Regions from separate parts of the Nocardiopsis sp. TRM 82005 genome, predicted to be linked through region 2. Evidence: predicted binding sites of a transcription regulator. Region 2 holds the regulator's gene; each other region holds the start of a gene.
The links. Region 2 encodes HrcA, which represses chaperone genes, less so after heat shock. Its sites were predicted from a motif close to TTGGCACTCTCNNNNNGAGAGTGCCAA; they were not measured.
Positions count from the first base shown of each region.

Region 1: the regulator HrcA is predicted to act here: its motif matches at 1,930-1,956, upstream of groES (co-chaperone GroES).
Region 3: the regulator HrcA is predicted to act here: its motif matches at 2,379-2,405, upstream of AC0T5L_RS24315 (FmdB family zinc ribbon protein).

Region 1 covers NZ_JBWDTQ010000001.1:13,281-17,555, reverse strand. Annotated here, with positions in the region: gene groL (chaperonin GroEL) at 1-1,378, opposite strand, end outside; gene groES (co-chaperone GroES) at 1,495-1,803, opposite strand; gene AC0T5L_RS00060 (class I SAM-dependent methyltransferase) at 2,126-3,394, shown strand; gene AC0T5L_RS00055 (coiled-coil domain-containing protein) at 3,775-4,275, shown strand, end outside.
Region 2 covers NZ_JBWDTQ010000009.1:74,988-79,262, reverse strand. Annotated here, with positions in the region: gene AC0T5L_RS06485 (DUF3097 domain-containing protein) at 7-882, opposite strand; gene hrcA (heat-inducible transcriptional repressor HrcA) at 1,063-2,076, shown strand; gene dnaJ (molecular chaperone DnaJ) at 2,081-3,226, shown strand; gene AC0T5L_RS06470 (16S rRNA (uracil(1498)-N(3))-methyltransferase) at 3,223-3,960, shown strand; gene AC0T5L_RS06465 (hypothetical protein) at 4,064-4,275, opposite strand, start outside.
Region 3 covers NZ_JBWDTQ010000035.1:20,587-24,861, reverse strand. Annotated here, with positions in the region: gene glp (molybdotransferase-like divisome protein Glp) at 1-358, opposite strand, end outside; gene galU (UTP--glucose-1-phosphate uridylyltransferase GalU) at 520-1,458, opposite strand; gene AC0T5L_RS24320 (5-formyltetrahydrofolate cyclo-ligase) at 1,629-2,246, shown strand; gene AC0T5L_RS24315 (FmdB family zinc ribbon protein) at 2,423-2,791, shown strand; gene AC0T5L_RS24310 (CpaB family protein) at 2,963-3,613, shown strand; gene mscL (large conductance mechanosensitive channel protein MscL) at 3,799-4,203, shown strand; gene AC0T5L_RS24300 (D-alanyl-D-alanine carboxypeptidase family protein) at 4,257-4,275, opposite strand, start outside.

The DNA.
Region 1 (4,275 bases), on a different contig from region 2:
AGCCCTGGGCGCCCGCGTTCTCGGCGATCCAGCGGGCGGGCTCGACCAGGGCGCGGCGGACGATCGCCACACCGGTGGCCTCCTCGCCGGTCAGGTCGAGGTCGTCCAGTGCGGACACGGCGTGCACCAGGGAGGCGCCGCCACCGGCGACGATGCCCTCCTCGATGGCCGCGCGGGTCGCCGAGATGGCGTCCTCGAGGCGGTGCTTCTTCTCCTTGAGCTCCACCTCGGTGGCCGCGCCCACGCGCAGGACGGACACGCCGCCCGCGAGCTTGGCCAGGCGCTCCTGGAGCTTCTCGCGGTCCCAGTCGGAGTCGCTCGCCTCGATCTCCTTGCGGATCTGGCGAACGCGGTCCTCGACCTCGGACTGCTCACCGGCACCGTCCACGATGGTGGTGGTGTCCTTGGTGACGGTGACACGGCGGGCGCTGCCGAGCGTGTCGACGTCGGCGTTGTCCAGGGTCAGGCCGACCTCTTCGGCGATGACCTGGCCGCCGGTGAGGACGGCGATGTCCTGGAGCATGGCCTTGCGGCGCTCTCCGAAGCCGGGCGCCTTGACCGCGGCGACGTTGAGCGTGCCGCGGATCTTGTTCAGCACCAGGGCGCCCAGTGCGTCGCCCTCGATGTCCTCGGCGATGATGAGCAGCGGCTTCTTGCTCTGGAGAACCTTCTCCAGCAGGGGCAGCAGCTCGTTGAGGTTGCTGATCTTGCCCTGGTGGATCAGGACCAGCGTGTCCTCCAGCACCGCCTCCTGGCGGTCGCCGTCGGTGACGAAGTAGGGCGAGATGTAGCCCTTGTCGAACTGCATGCCCTCGGTGAAGTCCAGGTCCAGACCGAAGGTCGGGGCCTCCTCCACCGTGATGACGCCGTCCTTGCCGACCTTGTCGAACGCCTCGGCGATCATGTCGCCGATCTGGGCGTCCTGGGCGGAGTTGGTCGCGACGTAGGCGATGTCCTCGCGCTCCTCCACGGGGCGGGCGCGCTCCAGCAGGACCTCCGACACCTTGTTGGCGGCGGCGTCGATGCCCTTCTTCAGGGACATCGGGGAAGCGCCGGCGGCCACGGTGCGCAGACCCTCGCGCACGAGGGCCTGGGCGAGCACGGTCGCGGTGGTGGTGCCGTCACCGGCGGCGTCGTTGGTCTTGGTGGCGACCTCCTTGACCAGCTGGGCGCCCAGGTTCTCGTAAGGGTCGTCCAAGTCGATCTCACGGGCGACGGTCACGCCGTCGTTCGTGATGGTGGGGGCACCGAACTTCTTGTCGATGACGACGTTGCGGCCGCGCGGGCCGAGCGTCACCTTCACGGCGTTGGCGAGGCGGTCGACGCCCCGTTCGAGAGCGCGACGGGCGTCGTCCTCGAACTCCAGGATCTTCGGCATATGAATGCTTCCTCTTTGGGCTGGTCAAAAAACGGGCATCCCGCCCGCCCGGCGATATGCCGACCGGTGCGGGATGCGGATGACTCCGAGCCCGGCGATCCGGGCCCCGTCAGGACCTACTTGTCGACGACCGCGAGCAGGTCGCGGGCGGAGAGAACCAGGTACTCCTCGCCGTCGTACTTGACCTCGGTGCCGCCGTACTTGCTGTAGAGGACGACGTCGCCGATGTTCACGTCCAGGGCGACGCGCTTGCCGCTGTCGTCGAGACGGCCGGGGCCCACGGCCAGGACCTCGCCCTCCTGGGGCTTCTCCTTGGCGGTGTCCGGGATGACCAGACCGGAAGCGGTGGTCTGCTCGGCCTCCAGCATCCGGACCACGACGCGGTCCTCCAACGGCTTCAGCACGGTCTTGGTGGCGGTCGACACTGTGTGACCTCCCCCTTCAAGGTTTCGGTGTCCTGTCTGCGACCCGTACTGATGCACGGGCCGACTGCGAAAAAGGGGCGACCACGGCGGCCTGTCGTCGCGGGTGCCAGACCGGCCTCGTCGCGATTAGCACTCTACCCCCGAGAGTGCCAGAATGGAAATGTGACCGTGATCCCCGGTGAGAGGCCCCTCCCAGCCCGGGGCGCCCGGGAACCGGTCGCCCCGGGATCGGCGGAGCTTCGGCCGGACCCGTCCGCGACGGCCGGAGCGACCAGCCTGGGACGCTCTCCGACGACCGCTCTTCGACGCTTGAGGGGAACCCATGCGCGTGCCCGCCTTCGAGGCGCTGCTCACCGACGCGGGCCGGGAGGTGCTTGCGGGGGTGGACCCGAAGGCCGCCGCCCGGGACCGGCTGACCACGGCCTCCCTGCTGCGCGACGACCCGCGCGTGGCGGCCCTCGACCCCGGTCTACCCGCGTCGGAACTGGTAAACGCGGTCCTGACCCAGGTGTTGCTGCGCGAGCGCGGCCGGGCCAAGCTCGGCGAACGCGCGGAGCGGATGTTCTTCACCCCCGACGGCCTGGAGCAGGCCACCCGGCGGGTGGTGGCCGACTACCGCGCGGAGCGGCTGGCGCGGGCCGCCCCTTCCGTCCTGGACGGCGCCGCGGCGGGCGACCTGTGCTGCGGGATCGGCGCGGACCTGCTGGCGCTGGCCGAGCGCGGTGTCCCGGTGGAGGGCGTGGACGCCGACCCGCTGACGGCGGCCGTGGCGCGCGCCAACATCGAGGCCCTCGGGCTGTCCGACCTGGCCCGGATCCGCGAGGGCGACGCCGCTGAGGCCGTACCCGGCCGGTACCCGCTGCTGTTCTGCGACCCGGCCCGGCGGGGCGGGCGTGGCCGGGTGTTCGATCCGGCGGCCTACTCCCCGCCGTGGGACGTGGCGGCCGAACTGGCCAGGGGCTCGGGGGCGGCCTGCCTCAAGGCCGCGCCGGGCATTCCGCACGAGGTGCTGCCCGATGACGCGGCGGCCGAGTGGATCTCGGTGGACGGAGAACTGAAGGAGACGGCGCTGTGGTTCGGCGCGCTGGCCGGGGGGACGCCGCGCCGGGCGACGGTGCTGCACGAGCGGGAGGGGCTGCTGGCCCGCGAGGGCCCGGTGGCGCACCTGGACGCCGCCCCCGGGCGGGGCCCGGCCCCGGTGGCCGGGCCCCGGCGCTACCTGTACGACCCGGATCCGGCCGTGGTGCGCTCGCACCTGGTGGCCGAGGCGGCGGCCCGGGTGGACGGCGCCTTGCTGGATGAGCGGATCGCCTACTTCACGGCGGACAGCGCGGTCGTTTCGCCGCTGTGGCGGGTGCTGGAGGTCCTGGAGGTGCTGCCGTTCTCCCTGAAACGGCTGCGTTCGGCGGTGCGGAAGTTGAATGCCGGGACGGTGACGATCAAGAAGCGGGGTTCGGCGGTGGACACCGAGAAGTTGCGCCGGGAGCTTCGGGCCTCCGGCCCGGAATCGGTGACCGTCGTGCTCACCCGGATCGGCGAACGGCCCTTCTGCCTGCTGTGCCGCGAGGTCGAGGACCGGGTCACGGTATGAGGGACCCGTGCGCGGTGCGGGGGCCGGGCGCGGATCCCGGGTCACGGGGGCAGGCCAGATCGTTACCTTCCGAACCCATATCTTTGGCCGGCCCCTGGGGATAGAGGTGTCCGTGTCGTTAAACTGGCCACCGCTGAATTCTTTCCCTTCTCATGGGTTCACCCGGAAGGCCATGGTTGTTCGATCCGTCCGGCGGTTCGACCAGGACATGGACCTCGCCTCTTGTGTATACACACAGTCACGCTAAAGTTACGATGAGGCAGTACCGATGCGGGAGCGCCGCCCGCCCGGGGACCATCGAGAACCCGTCCTGTCCGGAACCCACCGTCCGTTCCCCCTCAGGCAGGCACGGGAGCGCCAGAAAAATAAGGAGCACCTCGGTGGAACAGACCAATCACAACTTCCTCAATGAGGGAGGTCAGGCCGGGATCTCCGACCGGATGCGCGACCTGCTCTCTCAGGCCGCCCAGGAGCACGTCTCCGAGCAGAAGTCGCAGGGCGTGGTCAGCGAGGAGATGCGCCAGCGCCTCGAGGGCATGGAGTGGCTGCTCCGCGAACTGCGCGAGCGCGAGCTCACCGCCCTCTCCGAGTCGGTCGCCACGGTCAACAGCCGTGTCGACGATTTCCTGGCCCGGCCGCCGGAATGGGCGGAGACCCTCGCCGAGCACATAGAGGTCCTCGGTCAACAGGTCAAGCCCCTGTCGGACATGCCCTCCCTCCGTGCCGACACCCACCGCGTCGCCGGGCACCTGGACACCGCGCTCACCCGCCTACAGCGGATGGCCGAGACCGGGAACCGCACCGCCGAGCAGGTCACCGAACTCGGCGAGCGCCTCAACGGGCTGAGCGAGACCTTCGGTGAGCGCCTGGACACCCTCGAC
Region 2 (4,275 bases):
AGAATCCTAGGTCCTGCCGCCGTTTCCTTCGTGTGGCGCTTCCTGGGGTTCGTCCTGGTGCGGCCCGGTGACGAAGTCGATCAGCTCCTCCACCCGGCCGAGCAGGGATGGCTCCAGATCAGCATAGGTACGGACCGAGCCCAGGATCCGGCGCCACGCCTCACCCGTCTCCATCCGCCACCCCAGGGCCCGCACGACCCCCTCCTTCCAAGGGAGGCCGCGCGGCACCTCGGGCCAGCCAGCGATACCCACGGCCCGCGGACGCACCGCCTGCCACACGTCGACGTGGGGATGGCCGACCACCAGCACGTGCTCGCCGCACACCCGCTCGGCGATCCGGGTCTCCTTGGATCCCGGGACCAGGTGATCCACCAGGACTCCCAGGCGCCTGCCGGGTCCGGGGGAGAAGTCCGCCACGATCGAGGGCAGGTCGTCGATTCCCTCCAGGAACTCCACGGCCACCCCCTCGACGCGCAGGTCGTGGCCCCAGACCTTCTCCACCAGTTCGGCGTCGTGGACGCCCTCCACGTAGATCCGGCTCTCCCGGGCCGTGCGCGCCCGCGCGTCGGGCACGGCCACCGACCCGGAGGCGCTGCGCAGCGGCCCCCGCGGGGTCGCTGCGGGGCGCACGAGCGTGACCGGTTCGCCGTCGACCAGGAACGCGGCCGGAGCGAGGTCGAACACTCGTCGTCGGCCGTGCCGGTCCTCCAGGGTCACGGTCGCCTTGTCCCAGGCCACCACGGCTCCGCAGAACGTCTCGTCGGCGTCCTCCACGACCAGGTCGCGGGCCAGGGACACCTCGCGCACGACTCTCTTCCTCGGTCTGCGCCAGTCCCCTGCGAGCACGTCACGGCCGTAACGGCTGGTTCCCTTGGTTGCCACGGTCGTGCAGTCTACTGGTGCGGGGCCCGGCCGCTTCGGCGCTGTTGGCGCGCGCCGCCGATCCGCCGGGGAGAAAGGAAGGGGCCGTTCCCCGGCGTTACTACCCACGGGTAGCCAGTCGGGTTTGCGGCTGGGCATAGAATTAGCACTAAGGACCATGGAGTGCCAGGAGGTGGCGAGTTGCTGGACGAGCGCAAGCTCGCGGTCCTGCGTGCCGTCGTTGAGGACTTCGTCAACACCAACGAGCCCGTGGGATCCAAGGCCCTAGCCGACCGGCGCAGGCTCGGTGTCTCCCCGGCGACGATCCGCAACGACATGGTCGCCCTGGAGGAAGACGGTTACATCACCCAGCCGCACACCAGTGCGGGGCGGGTACCCACGGACAAGGGGTACCGGCTCTTCGTCGACCGGCTCTCCTCGGTCAAACCGCTCTCAACCGCGGAGCGGCGCGCCATCGAGTCCTTTCTCACAGGTGCCGTGGACCTGGACGAGATCGTCGCCCGCACGGTGCGGCTCCTCGCCCAGCTCACCCGTCAGGTCGCGATCGTCCAGTACCCCTCGCTGACCCGCTCGTCGGTCCAGCACGTGGAGCTGATCCCCCTCGGGGGACAGCGGGTCATGATGGTCGTGATCACCAACACGGGCCGTGTCGAACAGCGTGTCATCGACGGTCTGGGCATGATCAAGGAAACCACCGTCAACGACCTGCGCGGCATGCTCAACCGGGCTATCGCCGGGCTTCACCTCGGCGACGTGCCCGACGCGGTGGAGGACCTGCCTTCCCAGGTCCCGCCCGAACACCGCCATATGGCGGTTTCGGTCCTCTCCGTCCTACTGGAGAGCCTTGTCGAACGGCATGAGGAGAAGCTCGTCCTCGCCGGGACGGCCAACCTCGCCGCCGTCGACTTCACCGCCAGCCTGCGGGGCGTCCTGGAGGCACTGGAAGAGAACATGGTTCTCATCCGTTTGTTGGGAGAGGCGAAGGACCCGTCGATGCTCACGGTGCGCATCGGCGCGGAGAACTTCCACGAGGGCCTACGGTCCACCTCCGTCGTCTCGGCCGACTACGGTGTGGGAAACCAGTCGCTCGCCAAGATCGGCGTGGTGGGACCCACCCGGATGGACTACCCGGGAACGATGGGAGCAGTACGCGCCGTGGCTCGGTACATCGGACAGATTTTGGCAGGACAGTAACTCAGTGGCCAGAGACTATTACCAGGTTCTCGGGGTGCGTCGGGACGCGTCCAAGGACGAGATCAAGAAGGCCTATCGGAGGCTCGCCCGCGAGCTGCACCCGGATATCAACCCGGACCCCGCTACACAGGAGCGCTTCAAGGAGGTGACCCAGGCCTACGAGGTCCTCTCCGACGAGAGCAAGCGTCGGATGTTCGACATGGGACAGGACCCGTACGCCCCCGGTGGCGGCGGCGGTGCCGGCGGAGGCTTCGGCGGCGCGGGCGGATTCGCCTTCGACGACATCATGAACGCCTTCTTCGGCGGCGGCCAGCCCGGCGGGCGCGGCCCCCGGGAGAGGGTCCGCCGCGGACGCAGCATCAAGATCCGCGTCGAGCTGGACCTGGCGGAGACCGCGTTCGGGGTCAGCAAGGAGATCACCTTCCCCACCGCGATCCTGTGCGATACCTGCCAGGGCGAGGGGACGGCGGCCGGGTCGCACCGCAACACGTGTGACATGTGCCACGGACAGGGGGAGGTCTCCCAGGTCACCAGGTCCTTCCTGGGGCAGGTCATGACCTCCCGTCCCTGCCCGCAGTGCTCAGGCCAGGGGTCGATCATCACCAACCCCTGTGGCGACTGCGCGGGCGAGGGCCGTGTACGCGAGAAGGTCACCCGGACCGTCAAGATCCCCGCGGGCGTCGACGACGGCACCCGCATCCAGCTCGCCGGTGAGGGCGAGGTCGGTCCCAACGGAGGCCCGCGCGGCGACATCATCCTGGAGATCGTCCAGCGCCCGCACTCCACCTTCGAGCGTCGCGGCGACGACCTGCACTGCACGGTGACCGTTCCCATGACGGCTGCCGCGCTGGGCGCGTCGTTCTCCTTCGACACCCTCGACGGGACCGAGAACATCGACCTGCGCCCGGGCACCAACTCCGGGCACGTCATCACCCTCCCCAGCAAGGGGATCAACCACCTCGACGGCGGTGGCCGGGGCGACCTGCGCATCCGCGTCGACGTGGAGACCCCGGGCAAGCTGGACGAGGAGCAGGAGGCGCTGCTGCGCAAGTTCGCCGAACTGCGTGGTGAGGACCAGAACCCGGGTCGCTTCAGCCCCGGGCACGGTGGCTTCTTCTCCAAGATTCGTGACGCCTTCGGCACCAAGTGACGCCGCCGGTCTTCCTGGTCGCGACCGCGGACCTCGCGGCCGACCAGGTGGCGGTGGGCGGCGCTGAGGGCCACCACGCCGCCGTGGTGCGGCGTATACGGGAGGGCGAGGCCGTCGACCTGTCCGACGGCCGGGGCCTGGTCGCCCGCTGCACGGTGACCGCCGTGGCCAAGGACCACATCGTCTGCGCGGTGGTGGAGCGCCGGGAGGAACCGGCGCCCCGCCCCCGCCTGACCGTGGTCCAGGCGCTGCCCAAGGGCGACCGGGGCGAGCTGGCCGTGGAGATGATGACCGAGGCCGGGGCCGATGCGGTCGTGCCCTGGGCGGCGGAGCGCTGCGTCACCCGCTGGAAGGGTGCCCGAGCGGACAAGTCGCTGGCCAAGTGGCGTGCCACCGCACGCGAGGCGGCCAAGCAGGCCCGGCGCGGACGGCTGCCCGAGGTCGCCGACCTCGCGGACCTCTCCACGGTGGCCGGCCTGCTGGCCGCCGCCGAGTTGGGGGTCGTGCTGCACGAGGGCGGGGACAGCCGCCTGTCCGAGCTGGAACCGCCCAGCGGCGACGGCCCGGGAGTCGTCCTCGTGGTCGGCCCCGAGGGCGGTTTCTCCGACGCCGAACTCGAAGCGTTCGCCGGAGCGGGCGCGGTCCGGGCACTGCTGGGACCGAGCGTGCTACGCACGTCCACGGCCGGGGTCGCCGCGCTCTCGGTGCTCCAGGCGCGCACCGGACGCTGGTAGGGGCTGCTTCCCGAGTCCTACGACACGGGCCCCGTGGACGTCAGAGGCGGCCCCCGGACCCTCAACGGGGTCCGGGGGTCGCCTCTGACGCGTGTGAGGGGGCTCAGCCCCCGGTTTCCGACTTACCGCTGGTGTCGCTGTCGGTGGTGTCGGAGCTGTCGTCGTCGCTGCCGGTGTCCTCGCCGCTCTCGCCGTCGCCGGCACCGGTGTCATCACCATCGCGGTCCCCGCCGGTGCCACCGTCGCTCTCGCCGTCGTCTGCGCCGGTGTCATCGTCGCCGCTGCCGCCACCGGTACCCGTACCGGTGCTGGGAT
Region 3 (4,275 bases), on a different contig from region 2:
CCGTGCCGCCGTCAGTCCACTCGACCGGGACAACCGCGTCAGCCCCGGAGGGCATGGGCGCGCCGGTCATGATGCGGGCGCACATGCCCGGCAGGACCGCGGTCGGGGAGGGGTCCCCCGCCGGGATGTCGGCTACCACCGGCAGCCTTACGGGGGTGTCGGGGGCGGCCGACTCCAGGTCGGCGGCGTGCACGGCGTACCCGTCCATGGACGAGTTGTCGAAGCCCGGCAGCGACACGGGCGAGGTGACGGCCTCCGCCAACACGGCGCCGTGCGCCTGGAGCAGGTCCAGTTCGGACGGCTCGGGTTCGGCGGTCAGAGCCAGGACATCGGCGACGTGCTGTTCGACGCTCTTCACGGTGTTCCTCCCGGTTCGCGGTTTCTTGGTGGCGCGTCCCCCGCGCCTCGGGAGACGTCCCACGCCCCATTCTTGCCGCGTCCGGCCCTCAGCGCGGCGGTCCCGGCCCCCTCGCGCCCCGTTCGTCGGCCGGGGGCGCTGGTCAGAGCACCGCCGGACCCTCAGGAGCGTCCCGCCTCCTTGCGGTCGACGAAGTCGCGCAGCCAGGGCAGCAGCTCCTCGGCGAGATCGGGGCGGCGGCAGGCGAAGTCCACCACCGTGCGGATGTAGTCGGCCTTGTTGCCGGTGTCGTAGCGGCGGCCGCGGAACAGGACACCGTGCACCGTGCCCCCGTCCTCGGGTTTGCGCCGGGCCAGCTCACGCAAGGCGTCGGTGAGCTGGATCTCGCCGCCGCGTCCGGGCGGTGTCTCGTGCAGGACGGGAAAGACCGCCGGGTCGCAGACGTAGCGGCCGATGATCGCCCAGCGGCTCGGCGCCTGCTCCGGTGCGGGCTTCTCGACCAGGTCGGTGACGGTGACGACGTCGTCCTCGTCGGTGGGCTCGATGCCCGCGCACCCGTACAGCGACACCTGTTCAGGCTCCACCTCCATGAGCGCGACGACGCTACCGCCGTGCTTCTCCCGGACCTCGATCATGCGGCACAGCAGGTCGGCGGACTCGATGAGGTCGTCGCCCAGCAGCACGGCGAACGGGTTGTCGCCCACATGCGCCTCCGCGCACAGCACGGCGTGGCCCAGGCCGCGCGGCTCTCCCTGGCGGACGTAGTGCATCTGGGCGAGGTCGCTGGACTCGCGCACCGACCGCAGGCGCGCGCTGTCCCCCTTGGCCTCCAGGGCCTCCTCCAGCTCGTAGGCCCGGTCGAAGTGGTCCTCGATGGAGCGCTTGCTGCGGCCCGTGATCATCAGTACGTCCTGGAGGTCGGCGGCGACCGCCTCCTCCACGACGTACTGGATCGCGGGCTTGTCCACGATCGGCAGCATCTCCTTGGGCGTGGCCTTGGTCGCGGGCAGGAACCGCGTGCCGAGGCCGGCGGCGGGCACGACCGCCTTCGTGACGGGTACCGGACCGGAGGGCCGCTTCTGGTTGGTGGAGTCGTTCATGTCGGCACCTTAGGCCAGTCCCCCGCCATCTCGGCGTCCCCACACACTGGCGGGTGTCAAGAAGTTCCGGCGGTTTCGGGCGAAGGAGAGGGAATCGCCATCCGGTGTTCACCGCACGTGGTAACCGGCTGGGCGGACGGCCCGGGCCGCGGCGGTGCCACACTGGGGCCATGGAAGAGAGCGAACGGCGCGCGGCCAAGCGGCGGCTGCGTGAGGGGTTCCTGGAGCGGCGGCGGGCTCGCGGCCCCGAGGACCGTGCCCGGGTCGGCTCGGCGGTCCGCGACACCCTCATGGGCCTGCCGTGGCTGGCCATGGGCGGAACGGTCGCTTGCTACTACTCCGTCGGCGGCGAACCCGACACCCGCAAGCTGGTGACGGCGCTGTGGAAGCGCGGCACGTACGTGTTGCTGCCCGTGTTCCTGCCCGGCGGCCACCTGGACTGGGCGGCCTTCGACGGACCGGACACCCTGGCCCCGGCGGGGCACGGACTGCTGGAGCCGGTCGGCCACCGGTACGGGCCGGAGGCGCCGGCCCGGGCGGACGCGGTGGTCTGCCCGGCGCTGGCCGTGGACCGCCGGGGAACACGGCTGGGGCGCGGCGCCGGATGCTACGACAGGGCCCTCGCCCGCAAGGGTCCGCACGCCCCCGCGATCGCCCTGGTCCACGACGAGGAGTTCGTGGAGTCACTGCCCGCTGAGCCGCACGATCTCCCGGTGGACGCCGTACTCACCCCGGAAGGCGGCCTGCGGGTGTTCGACGCGGGCGTGTGGCCCGGAGAACGGACCTGAACGGGATGAATCCCACTCCCGGAAGCGTTGTCGCTGGCGGTCGCGCGACGACGATCCGGCATCCTGCCCCCGGCGTCCGTCCGTGTTCGGTGCCAGACCCTGTTACGGCTCCGGTCGGCGAGCGCGTACTATTTAGCAGTCAACGGGCGAGAGTGCCAGCAAGGAGGACCCGAACAGTGCCTACGTACCAGTACGCGTGCACCGAGTGCGACGGCCAGATGGAGGTCGTGCAGAGGTTCAGCGACGACGCACTGACCGTCTGCCCCGAGTGTGAGGGACGCCTGCGCAAGGTGTACTCCGCCGTGGGCATCGTGTTCAAGGGCTCCGGCTTCTACCGCACCGACAGCGGGAAGAGCTCCAACAGCTCCGTACTGACCGGCTCCGGCGAGGGCAAGGACGGCGGCGACTCCACGGCCTCCGACTCCTCGTCCTCCTCCGACTCCTCGTCCTCGGACGCCAAGGGCTCCTCCGCCGGCTCCGAGCCCAGCACCAAGAGCACGTCCGGCAACAGCTCCAGCTCCAGCAGCACCACCGCAGCCAGCTGAGCGACCGGGCCGTTGACCGCCACCGCGCCGCCGAGGACTCGGCGGCGCTTGGCATGTCCTGCCCCACGGGGTGAGGACACGCGCTCCGCCGGCGTCCCGCCCGGAGGACCGTCCCTGACAAGGGCCTGTGGACAACGCCCGAACGGCCCCTTCGCGGCCTAGCGTTGAACCATGACCGAACCCCCTCCCCCCTACCGGCACCGCCGTGCGGTCATCCGCCTCCTGGACCGGTACCGGCGCGTCCTCGCCGCCCTCCTGACCGCCGCTGCGCTCGTCAGCGCCGTCCTGGCCGTGCGACCCCTCCCCGAGCCCACCACCCGGGTCCTCGTCGCCTCCCGTGATCTCGACGCCTCGGCTCCCCTCGCCGAACGCGACCTCGCCGAACTGTCCCTCTCCACCGGCGCCGTGCCGAGCGGCGCCCTGGCGGCCGACGCCCCGACGGCCGGATCCCTCCTCAACGCCCCGGTACGTCGCGGCGAGGTGATCACCGACGCCCGCCTCTCCGATCCGCCCGCGCGCCCGTACGGGACCGACCTGGTCGCCGCCCCGGTCCGGGTCGCCGATCCCGGCACGGCGGGCCTGCTCTCCCCGGGCAGCCGGGTGGACGTCCTCGCCGCCGGCGGCCACGACGAGTTCGCGCCCGCCCGTGCGGGACCCGCCGTGGAGGTGGTCAGCGACCGTCCCGTCCTCGCCCTTCCGGACGGGACCGGCCAGGGCGGCGAGGGAGGCGCGCTGATCCTCATCGCCGCCACACCCGCCGAGGCCAGGAGCCTGGCGGGCCACGCCACCGCCTCACGGCTGTCCGTCACCATCCGCGGTTGACCGCCGGTCCGCGCGGGGCACGGGGCCGACCGTGCGTCACGCGGGCCCTCCCCCTGCCGCTCCGTCCACGCATGTTCGCCGCGCACGGTCAGGGTGATAGAAGTACCACGCACAGTAAGCGCTCCGCCCCGGCTTCCGGGGCAGAGCACTCGCGCCAACGAGAACAAGTTCGACAAGGCTGTCCCATGCAAGGCTTCAAGAAGTTCCTGTTCCGGGGAAACCTGGTGCAGCTGGCGATCGCGGTCGTGATCGGCTCGGTCTTCGCCAACCTCATCGACGCGTTCACCGAGGGATTCATCACCCCGCTGCTCGGGATCTTCGGCGGTGCCCCCGCCTTCGGCGACCTCTACTTCGAGGTCAACGGGAGCCGCTTCCTGTACGGGGCGTTCATCGACGCGCTGATCTCGTTCCTGATCACCGCCGCGGTCCTGTACTTCCTCGTGGTCCTGCCCGTCGCCAAGGCCCTGGAACGGTTCGCCAGGGCCGAGGAGGCCACCGTCCGCGCGTGCCCCCACTGCTTCAGCGAGATCGACAAGAAGGCCACCCGGTGCGCCGACTGCACCAGTGAGGTCGTCCCGGAAACCGTCTGAGGAGGGGCCGACGGCATCGGGGGGCGGCCCCGTGCGGGCCGCCCCCGGAGGCCTCAGCGCTCGTACTCCCAG